Regions from separate parts of the Butyricicoccus intestinisimiae genome, predicted to be linked through region 1. Evidence: a T-box and tRNA genes for the amino acid it is inferred to sense, from the RefSeq annotation. Region 1 holds a T-box; the other holds one or more tRNA genes.
What was found. A T-box is a leader RNA that pairs with one kind of tRNA and senses whether it is charged. The one in region 1 lies ahead of pheS (phenylalanine--tRNA ligase subunit alpha), so its partner is inferred to be a tRNA-Phe.
Positions count from the first base shown of each region.

Region 2: it has a tRNA-Phe gene. The T-box ahead of pheS (phenylalanine--tRNA ligase subunit alpha) is inferred to sense a tRNA for this amino acid. The anticodon was not compared.

Region 1 covers NZ_JAHLQI010000001.1:502,238-507,763, forward strand. Annotated here, with positions in the region: gene KQI75_RS02565 (vWA domain-containing protein) at 1-1,226, shown strand, start outside; gene KQI75_RS02570 (ATP-binding protein) at 1,233-2,756, shown strand; gene KQI75_RS02575 (divergent PAP2 family protein) at 2,839-3,297, opposite strand; T-box leader at 3,510-3,727, shown strand; gene pheS (phenylalanine--tRNA ligase subunit alpha) at 3,791-4,810, shown strand; gene pheT (phenylalanine--tRNA ligase subunit beta) at 4,852-5,526, shown strand, end outside.
Region 2 covers NZ_JAHLQI010000002.1:375,564-381,089, reverse strand. Annotated here, with positions in the region: gene KQI75_RS05285 (sirohydrochlorin cobaltochelatase) at 1-177, opposite strand, end outside; gene sigG (RNA polymerase sporulation sigma factor SigG) at 264-1,034, opposite strand; tRNA gene KQI75_RS05275 (tRNA-Phe) at 1,279-1,354, shown strand; tRNA gene KQI75_RS05270 (tRNA-Gly) at 1,360-1,435, shown strand; gene KQI75_RS05265 (PD-(D/E)XK nuclease family protein) at 1,529-4,903, shown strand; gene addA (helicase-exonuclease AddAB subunit AddA) at 4,881-5,526, shown strand, end outside.

The DNA of each region.
Region 1 (5,526 bases):
ATTTGAATTTACAGACCCGCACAATTGCGACGGACGGGGTACATCTGTTTTACAATCCGAACTACCTCATTCACAACTACGAGGATGACCCCATCGCGGTCAACCGGATGTATTTACATATCATTCTGCATTGTATTTTCCGCCATATGACGCAGGCGGAACAGCGTGATCCGGAGGACTGGAATCTCGCCTGTGACATCGCAGTGGAATCCATCATAGACTCGCTGGATTACCCCTGTATCCAGCGGCTTATCACCGACCGCAGACAGGAATATTATGACTCGCTGCAGGTGTCTGTTTTGAACGCCGAGCAGGTCTATGACGTACTGACAAAAATGACATACAGTCAAAAAATCGGCATGCGGCGGGAATTTTCCGTGGATGACCATCGCTTTTGGGAGCAATTGCAAGACGATAAACAGCAGCAACAGCCGAGCGGTGACAACCCCGCAGATTCTCCATCCCCTCCCCCGCCGAGCAAAGACGAGGTGGAGCAGACCTGGCAAGACATCAGCCAAAAGACGCAGACATCCATAGAAACCATCCAGCGCGAAGTCAGTCTGATGGCTGGCAATTTGCGGCAGCATCTGCAAATTGAAAACCGCCAGCGATACGACTACCGCGCATTTTTGCGAAAATTTGCCGTGACGCGGGAAGAAGTCCGTGTGGATCCAGACAGCTTTGACTATGGCTTTTACAACTACAGCTTACAGCTGTATCCCAACATGCCGATGCTGGAAGAATTGGAATATCGCGAATGCAAAAAGATTCATGATTTTGTCATCGCGATTGACACCTCCGGCTCCTGCAGCGGCGAATTGGTCAAGAAATTTTTGGAAGAAACCGTCACGATTTTATTGGACGGCAACAGCTTTTTCCGCACGGTCAACGTGCATATCATACAGTGCGACGCAGGCATCCAATCGGATACCAAAATCACCGACCCGCAGCATCTCAATGACATGCTGCAGAACTTTGATGTCAGCGGCAACGGCGATACGGATTTTCGTCCCGTATTTGATTACATCGAACAGCTGCAGCAGCGCGGCGAACTCCTGCAGCTGCAAGGCCTGCTGTTTTTCACGGACGGCGTCGGTGTATACCCGAAAAAGCGCCCGCCGTATGACGCTGCATTTATATTTTTCGACAATTCTTATGCAGAGCATCTTGTCCCGCCATGGGCAATGAAGCTCGTACTAAGTGAATCTGATTTGACAAGAGGCTAATATATTATGAATATTTTGCGTGCAAAACAGGAAATTATCCGAACCGTCCAAGCATATCTGGCAAAGGATGAGGACGGACAATATTTGATTCCGTCCGTGCATCAGCGCCCGATTCTGCTCATGGGCCCTCCGGGCATCGGCAAAACCGCTATCATGGAGCAGGCTGCCAGCGCATGCGGCATCAGCTTGGTTTCGTATACCATCACGCATCACACCCGCCAGAGTGCCATCGGTCTCCCCTATCTGACCAAGCGCCAGTACGGCGGAAAAGAAATGACAATCACCGAGTACACCATGAGCGAGATTATCGCATCTGTACACGATAAAATCGAAGAAACCGGCCTGCAAGAGGGCATTTTGTTTATTGATGAAATCAACTGCGTTTCGGAAACGCTCGCGCCGACTATGCTGCAATTTTTGCAGCGCAAATCTTTTGGCAGTCATCACGTGCCCGCCGGATGGGTCATTGTCGCGGCAGGCAATCCGCCGGAGTATAACAAATCCGTCCGCGATTTCGATGTTGTGACACTTGACCGACTCAAACGCATTGATGTGCGGGAAGATTACGATGTCTGGAAAAAATACGCGTACCGCAGACAAATACATGCGGCTATTCTGTCATATCTAGACATCAAAAAGCAGCACTTCTACACGTTTGAGACGACGGTGGACGGACAAGCATTCGTCACCGCGCGCGGCTGGGAAGATCTCTCCCAGTTTTTGCTGGCGTGTGAAAAGCTGAATTTGCCGATAGATGAATCGGTCATTCTCGAATACATTCAGCATCCGAAAATTGCACGGGATTTTGCCGCATATTATGATTTATTCCAAAAATATCAATCGGATTATCATGTAGAGGAAATTCTCGCGGGAAACCTTCCTGCTTCTGCTATAGAGCGATTACAAGGCGCACCGTTTGATGAGCGCTTGAGCGTGATAGGCATGCTCATTGGCAGACTGACCGTAACATTTTCCGCGTCCTATTATCTGGACATGCAGATTACGACGCTGTTCGAGAGCTTGAAATCCGTCAAGCGCCGGATGGAACAAGATACACTGCCGACCCTGCTGACGCAGGAAGCTGCCCGCGTCAGAGAAAAACTCTCGGCTCGTCAAAAAGCATCCGCGGTCGACCGCCGAGAAGCCGCAGCTATCTTGAAATCCGCACAGGCACTTGAAGCAGACGCGCATATGCTCAGCGCCGAAGCCATTCGTTCCAACGAGGATGGTTTTGCCAAAATTTCCGAACGATTCCAACAGGACGTTGCAGATATGGACGCACAGACAGAACAGGCCTCTGCGATGCTGGAGCACGCCTTTGATTTCTTGACCAAAACATTTGGCAAGAGCCAAGAAATGGTCGTCTTTGTGACCGAGCTCAACACCAATTTCTTCTGCACCTGGTTTATTGGTCAAAACGGCAGCGAAGCATATACGCGCTGCAACAAGGAGCTGATGATCGGCAAGCAAAAGCAAGAGCTGATGGGTGACATCAAAAAAATACACAGTTTTTTGACGGTGTTAGAATAAACCATTTGTCGACAATCTGATGACAGGTTTATTTTATGAACAAGTAAGCAAAACGGACAGCCGTGGCTGTCCGTTCTTTGCTTTACGGAAGAAAATGACAGATCATGATTGCGACAACGATGCCGACCAAAACACCGGCGATAATTTCCGGCAGAGTATGCCCGATTTTTTCTTCCAATTCCTGTTCCATAACCGGCTGCTTGTGTTCCTGCAGGTCTCTGCGGCGCAGCCGATTGAGTGCCTTTGCTTCGCGTCCCGTCTCCAGCCGCACGCCAACAGCATCATACATCACAATAATGGCGAAGAACAATGCCATTGGAAATTCAAACCCATCGGTGCCATAGACAATTGCCGTCGCCGTTGTCAGTCCGACGACGGTTGCCGAATGCGCACTCGGCATGCCTCCGCCACCGGACAGCCGCTTGAACGTAAAAGTTCCCTTCATCACGTCAAGAATGATCTTTGAACCCTGCGCGACAAACCATGCCGCGACAGCGGAAAGCAACACCTTGTTTGTCACCAATCCCATCACGTATTCCATGCAATCCCTCGTATCCTTTGTTATATTTTGTTCACCGGAGAGTATATCACATATCCCCATGATTTTCCATAAAAACCAACAAAATCAACTTTTTCTTAACGCATTGCAGGTTTGTCAAATATATTGGACGGCAAACTCCAAAAAGAATCTCTCCAGAACTCCTTGCTTTTCCCCGCATTCTGTGGTATAAATAAATAGAATATTGATTCTACGGAAAAGCAACGAACGGGAAAAGTACGCAAAGCCCTGCAGCATCAGAGATTGGCAGTCATTGGCTGGAAGCTGCCTGCTGAAATGGATTGCTGAAGTTCGCCCGGGAGCTCCGGTGACCAAAATCACCGGCGGGAGACCCCGTTATCAGTCACAAAGAGCCGGTTTGTACCGGAATTTGGGTGGTACCGCGGAGGTTCCCTGACCTTTCGTCCCTGTTTTTGATAGGGGTGCGAAAGGTTTTTTTAGTGTTATTAAATCTTTCAAGGAGTTGTTTTAACAAATGAAGGAAAAATTAAAGTCCATTCGCGAGCTCGCCGAGCAGGCTATGCAGACCTGTAAGGATTCTCGCGAGCTTGACGCCATTCGCGTCAAATACCTGGGTAAAAAGGGTGAAGTAACTGCGCTGATGAAAAACATGCGCAGCCTGACTCCGGAAGAGCGTCCGGCTTTTGGTCAGATGGTCAACGATCTGCGCGCTGCAATCGAAACCGGTCTGTCCGAGAACAAGGCACGTCTGGAAGAAGCTGCTCTGGCTGCCAAGCTCAAGAGCGAGACCATTGACGTTACCATGCCGGGCGAAGCATTTACCCTTGGCAAGAAGCATCCGCTGAACATCGTTCTCGATGAAGTAAAGGATATCTTTATCGGCATGGGCTTCAACATTGCCGATGGTCCGGAAGTTGAGACCGATTGGTACAACTTTGAAGCGCTGAATATCCCGAAGGATCATCCGGCGCGCGATACACAGGATACCTTCTATATCTCTGACAATATCATTCTGCGCACGCAGACCTCTCCGATGCAGATTCGTGCGATGGAGCACAAAAAGCCGCCGATTCGCATCCTTGCACCGGGCCGCGTATTCCGTTCCGACGCAGTAGACGCAACCCATTCTCCGATGTTCCATCAGATCGAGGGTCTGGTCGTTGACAAGAACATCCGCATGTCCGATCTGAAGGGCATTCTGGAGCAGTTCGCAAAGAAGCTGTACGGCGAAGATACCGTTGTTCGTTTCCGCCCGCACCACTTCCCGTTCACGGAGCCGTCCGCTGAGATGGATATGCAGTGCTTCAAGTGCCATGGTGCCGGCTGCCCGCTGTGCAAAAACGAAGGCTGGATTGAGATTCTCGGCTGTGGCATGGTTCATCCGAAGGTTCTGGAGGTTTGCGGCATTGACCCGAACGAGTACTCCGGCTATGCATTCGGCATCGGTCTGGAGCGTATCGTTATGAGCCGCTATAAGATTACCGATATCCGCATGTTCTATGAAAATGACGTGCGCTTCCTGCACCAGTTTTAATTGATTGCTGGAATATATTTGACTTTTGGAGGAATGAAATCATGAAGCTGCCAATGAGCTGGCTTGCCGAATTTGTAGATATGACCGGAATTTCCAACAAGGAATATGCGGACAAGATGACCATGTCCGGTTCCAAGGTGGAAGAAGTCGTTTATCTCGGCGATGAAATTAAAAATGTAGTTACAGGCAAAATTCTGTCCAACGTACCGCATCCGGACTCTGACCATCTGGTTATCTGTCAGGTAGACGTGGGCAAGGATGAGCCGATTCAGATTGTCACCGGTGCTCCGAACGCAGAGGTCGGCCGTGTTGTTCCGGTTGCTCTGCACAAGTCTTACCTGCCGGGCGGCGTAAAGATTACCAAGGGCAAGCTGCGCGGCGTACCGTCCAACGGTATGATGTGCTCACACGAGGAGCTGGGTCTGACCCTGAATGAAATCCCGTACGGCAATCCGGATGGCCTGCTGCTCATGCCGGAAGGCACACCGGTCGGTGTGGACATCAAGACTCTGGTTGGTCTGGATGAATACGTGACCGACTTCGAAATCACTTCCAACCGTCCGGACTGCCTCAGCGTAATCGGTCTGGCACGCGAGACCGCTGCTACCTTTGAGCGCGAGCTCAAGCTGCACGAGCCGGTTGTCAAGGGCATCGGCGGCAGTATCAACGATGAGCTGTCCGTGGAAGTGGAAGCAACCGATCTGTGCCCGCGCTAC
Region 2 (5,526 bases), on a different contig from region 1:
GTCGGGAATGTCGATGCCGTCGCGTTCGCGCAATTTTTTGCGGATGATCCGCGAGGTGAAGGCGCGATATACCGGCTGTCCGCAGACCTGCTCGGCAGTGCGTTCGATGTTTTCAATCGCTTTCATGGCCTCCGGCACAGAGGTTCCAAAGCTGACGACAACCATTGCTTGCTTCATAAAATAAGTATCCTCCGATTCCTGCAACAATCTATGTTCAGGATAGCGGAGGGAAAATCATTTGTCAAGGACGAAACGGACAGGATTTAGATTTGTTTTCGCATGTGGGCGAGAGCGCTTTTTTCCAAGCGCGATACCTGCGCCTGTGAAATATGGATTTCATCGGCAACTTCCATCTGTGTGCGCCCTTCGAAAAAACGCATGCGCAGAATGTTTTGTTCTCGGCTGGACAGCTGCCGCATGGCTTCTTTGAGCGCGATTTGCTCCAGCCAGTGCTCATCGGTATTTTTGGTGTCACCGACCTGATCCATGACGTAGACCGCATCACCGCCGTTTTCAAATACCGGCTCATATAAAGATACCGGATCGAGAATGGCGTCCAGCGCAAAGACAATATCTTCTCGCGGAATTTGCATGGCGCGGGATAATTCTTCTATCGTGGGTTCGCGCTGGTTGGCGTTGACAAATGCTTCTTTCGCCTGCAGGGCGCGATAGGCGGTGTCTCTCATGGAGCGGGAGACACGAATCGAGCTGTTGTCGCGCAGATAGCGGCGGATTTCACCGATAATCATTGGGACGGCATAGGTGGAAAATCGAACGTTTAGCTCCACATTGAAATTGTCGATGGATTTCATCAGACCGATGCAGCCGACCTGAAACAAATCATCCATGCTTTCTCCGCGTCCGGAAAAGCGCTGGATGACGCGGAGCACCAGACGCAGGTTACAGGAAATCAGCCGTTCGCGGGCGGCTCGGTCACCGCTGACGCTGCGGCGCAGCAGGGCATCGGTTTCCTCGGCGGACAATACCTCCAGCCGTGAGGTGTTGATTCCGCAGATCTCTACTTTATTCGGCATGGCTTCGCCTCCTGGATTTGAGAAATCTTTGTATCCATCAGTATCCCCGCGAAAACAGCAAATCATACCACGAGAAAATGTCATGGAAAAAAACAAAAAATAATTTAAAAAAATTCCTTGACATTTTCGGATTCCTACGGTATACTAAACAAGCACTTGAGAGTGCGGTGTTTGATACGAGAAACACCTAAAAAAGCGTTTTGAATACTCTTTTTGTTGCGACAGCGTGACAGAAAGACGATTCGCCTCTGTAGCTCAGTCGGTAGAGCAGGGGACTGAAAATCCCCGTGTCGGTGGTTCGATTCCGCCCGGAGGCACCACATATGCGGATGTAGCTCATCTGGTAGAGCGCCACCTTGCCAAGGTGGAGGTAGCGAGTTCGAGCCTCGTCATCCGCTCCAAATTTTTTGAGACAGTCGAGAAATCGGCTGTCTTTTTTTGCGTTTTGCTGGTATACTAAAAGCTCAGGATCAATGCATGGGGAGGAGAACGGCATGAAGCTGATGATAGGGCGTGCGGGAACCGGAAAGACCACAGAGATTCTGCGGCGCATTGCCGCACGGGAAACGAGCGGGAAACGACAAATTTTGATTGTACCGGAGCTGGCGTCGCACGAATATGAACGTCTGCTCGCGCAGGCGACAAATAATCGCGGTGCACGCTTTGCGGAAGTGCTGACATTTCGGCGCATTGCAAATCGTGTGTTTTCGGAAGCGGGCGGATTGGCAGAAGTGCAGCTGACACCGGCAGGACGCTTGCTTGTATTATATGAAGCGGTGCGCGCGTCTGCGGATGCGTTGGATGTATACAGCGGTGCGATTCGCAGACCGGATGTTTTGCGTGATTTGCTGCAAATCATAGATGAGATGAAAACCAACGGCATAACACCGGAACAAATGCTGCAGGCTTCGGCGGAAGCGGAAGGACATCTGGCGGAAAAACTGCGCGATCTCGGTCAAATCGGTGCGGTATATGAGACCCTGACACAGGAGGATCTGCCGGATCCGCGCGATCAGATGACAAAAATCGCGCAGAGACTGCCGGATTGTACGATTTTTGACGGAGCAGAGCTGTACTTAGATCGGTTCGATCAGTTTAACAAGCAGGAATTGGAAATTCTTGCGGCGCTGCTGCGGCGTCATGTGCCGATGACAATAGCCCTCACAGGGGATCTCCATCAACCGGAACTGTTTCCGGAAACCATGCATGCAGTATCGCGCCTCAAGCGTCTGGCGGGGGCGCACGGCGAATCGCTGGACATCGAACGCATGGAGCAAATGGTGATGCCGCGTCCGCATGACTTGAAAATAGCGGAGGCATACGGATTGTCTGCCGGTACACAGCAATTTGACAGCGATCAGACCAGTATCCATCTTCACGCTGCCGGCAACTTGTTTTCCGAGTGTGAATTTGCGGCGGCATATATCCGAAAATTGCTGCGTGAAACCGATGCGCGGCGGCGGGATATTGTCGTGACAGCGCGAAATTTTGACGCCTATGCACCGGTGCTGGAATTGGTGTTTGAACGCTATCAAATTCCGATTTTTTTGAGTGAAAAACATGACATTTTGCAAAAGCCAGTGCTGGCGCTTGTCGGTTCGGCACTGCACACGGTCACAAACGGCTGGCGGTATGAGGATATGTTCGCGTATCTCAAAACCGGATTTGCGGGACTGACGGCGGAGGAATGCGATTTGCTGGAAAATTATGTGCTGTTCCGGCGCATCCGCGGCAGCAAGTGGCTGCAGCCGTTTGCGGGACATCCAGACAGCTTTGGCGGCGAATTGGATGATAAAGCGCGGGAAAAGCTCGCAGCACTCAATGTACTGCGCGAAAAAGCAGTGCAGCCGCTGCTGGCATTGCAGCAGGACTTGGAACAGGCGCAGACCGCAGCACAGTATGCACAGGCTTTGTATGCCTTTTTGGAGCGCATCGGCGCACCGGACAGCATTGCTGCGCGTGCGCAGCTGCATGAGGACGCCGGACGGCTGCAAACAGCGGAAGAATATCGCCAGCTGTGGGAGATTCTCATGCAGGCGATGGAGCAGTTTGCCTGGGTACAGGGTGATACAGAGATGGAAACCGATGCGTTTGTCACGATGCTCGGCTTGGTGCTCACAGAATATGATGTCGGAACCATTCCGGTTTCTCTGGATCGTGTGACCTGCGGTTCGATTGACCGCGTGTGCAAGACCGGCATTCCGCATTTGCTGGTGCTCGGCGTCAATGACGGCGTTCTGCCGTCCGCCGGTGAAGGCGGCGGCATCCTGTCTGACAGCGACCGCGCGCAGCTGCTCGGCTTGGAAGTGGAATTGGAGACCAGCGAGGAGCGCATGGAGCAGGAGCAGGCGGCGTTATACCGCGTGCTGGCATCCGCTTCGCAGGATTTGCTGCTGTCGTGGAGCACAGCAGGCGCGGATGGAGAAAAACGACCTTCGTTTTTGGTTGGCGCACTGCGGCAATTGCTCAGCGGTCTGCCGGAGACGAGAGAAAATGAACTGGAGCAGAGCTATCGGCTGGAAGCAGAGCGTCCTCGTTTTGATTTGGCGTGCTGCGGCGCATCGAGAGACAGCTCACCGGCGGCACAGGCGGCGCTCCGTGCGCAGCCGACACCGATTCAGCCGATGGAACAATCTGTGCGCGGTCCGCTGCGCAATCCGGATGTCGTCCATCAGCTGTATGGAAAAAAACTGCGCATGACGGCGTCGCGTGTCGATGCGTTTTATCGCTGCCAGTACGCATATTTTCTGCGCTATGGTTTGCGGGCAAAGGAACGCCGCCGCGCGTCCTTTGATGCACCGGAAACCGGCACGTTTTTGCATTTTGTGCTGGAACATACACTCAAGCAAGTGCGGGAGCAATATCCGGACAGGTTGCCGGAGACAGAGACGGTACACAAGCTGGCGCGGCGCTGGACGACGATTTATGTCGAGACACAGCTCGGCGGATTGGAACAGTATTCGGCGCGATTCCGACATTTGTTCCGCCGGCTGCTGCATATGACCGATAGCGTATTGGATAATTTGCTGGAGGAGATGGCGCGTTCGGACTTTGAGCCGATTGACTTTGAATTGGATTTTTCGTGGCAGGGAGATCTGCCGCCGATTCTCATCAACAGCGCGGGCGAAACGTTGGAACTGAATGGCAAGGTTGACCGCGTGGACGGATATGTGCAGGACGGTACATTATATATTCGCGTGCTCGACTACAAGAGCGGCGCGAAGAAATTCGAGCTGGCTGACCTGTGGTACGGGCTGAATGTCCAGCTGCTGCTGTATTTGTTTGCGATTGAAAAGCAGGGGTTGCAGCGGTATCAAGACAAGCTCGCCCAGCGCATTGACCGCATTGTTCCGGCGGGCGCGCTGTATGTTCCGGCGAAGCAGGTTGTCGTGGACGCCAAGCGCGATGCGGCGGAGGAAGAACTGGACGCCATGCGCAAAAAACAGCTGCGCCGTTCGGGCTTGCTGCTGGATGAGAAGGCGATTCTTGACGCGATGGAACACGATGTCAAAAAGGACGCGGCATTTTTGCCGCTTGGCTACTTGGCATCCGGAGATAAACCAAATAAAAGCAGCTTGTCCAATTTGGCAAGCATAGAAAAGCTGGGCAAGCTGAGCGGGCACATCCGCCGCGTGCTCGGAGAGATGGGACACGAGCTGATGCACGGCAGCATGGATGCCAAACCGGTGCGCCGCGGACCGGCGGAGGACACCTGTGCATGGTGCCCGTATCGCGCGATTTGCCGGTTTGACACACGATTGGGAGACAAGCCGCATACCATCAAAAAGATTCCGGCAGAAGAATTTTGGCAGGGCATTGCAGAAGAAGAGAAGGGAGAGCACAAGCATGGGCGTTTCATGGACCGATGAGCAGAGACAGGCAATTGACAATCGAGGCGGCACGCTGTTGGTATCGGCGGCCGCAGGCTCCGGCAAGACGGCTGTGCTGGTACAGCGCGTGCTCGACCGCGTGACGGACTCCGAAAATCCCTGCGATGTAGATTCCTTTCTCATTGTGACGTTTACCAAGGCGGCGGCGAGCGAGATGCGCGGAAAAATCGCAGATGCCCTCACGGAACTGGCGGCAAAACAGCCGCAGAATTTGCGTCTGCGCCGACAGCTGATGCTCGTGCACCGCGCAAAAATCACAACGGTGCATGCGTTTTGCATGAGTCTGGTCAAGGAGCACTTTCATGAACTGGGACTGCCGCCGGAATTTCGCACGGCGGATGACAGCGAACAGACGGCCATGCAGCAGGAAGTGCTGGAGGAAGTGCTCGAAGCACAGTACGCAGTAGATGGTGCGGGCTTTTCCGCGCTGGTTGAAGCGGTCAGCGGCGGGCGCGATGACAGACAGCTGGCCAATCTTGTGCTGGAGACCTTTCGCAATTTGCAGTCCTCGCCGAAGCCGAAAAAAGAGCTGGAGCAATACCGGCAGAAATTTGTGCAGGAGTTTGACCGCATTGCGAATACCGATTGGGGCATGGCACTGT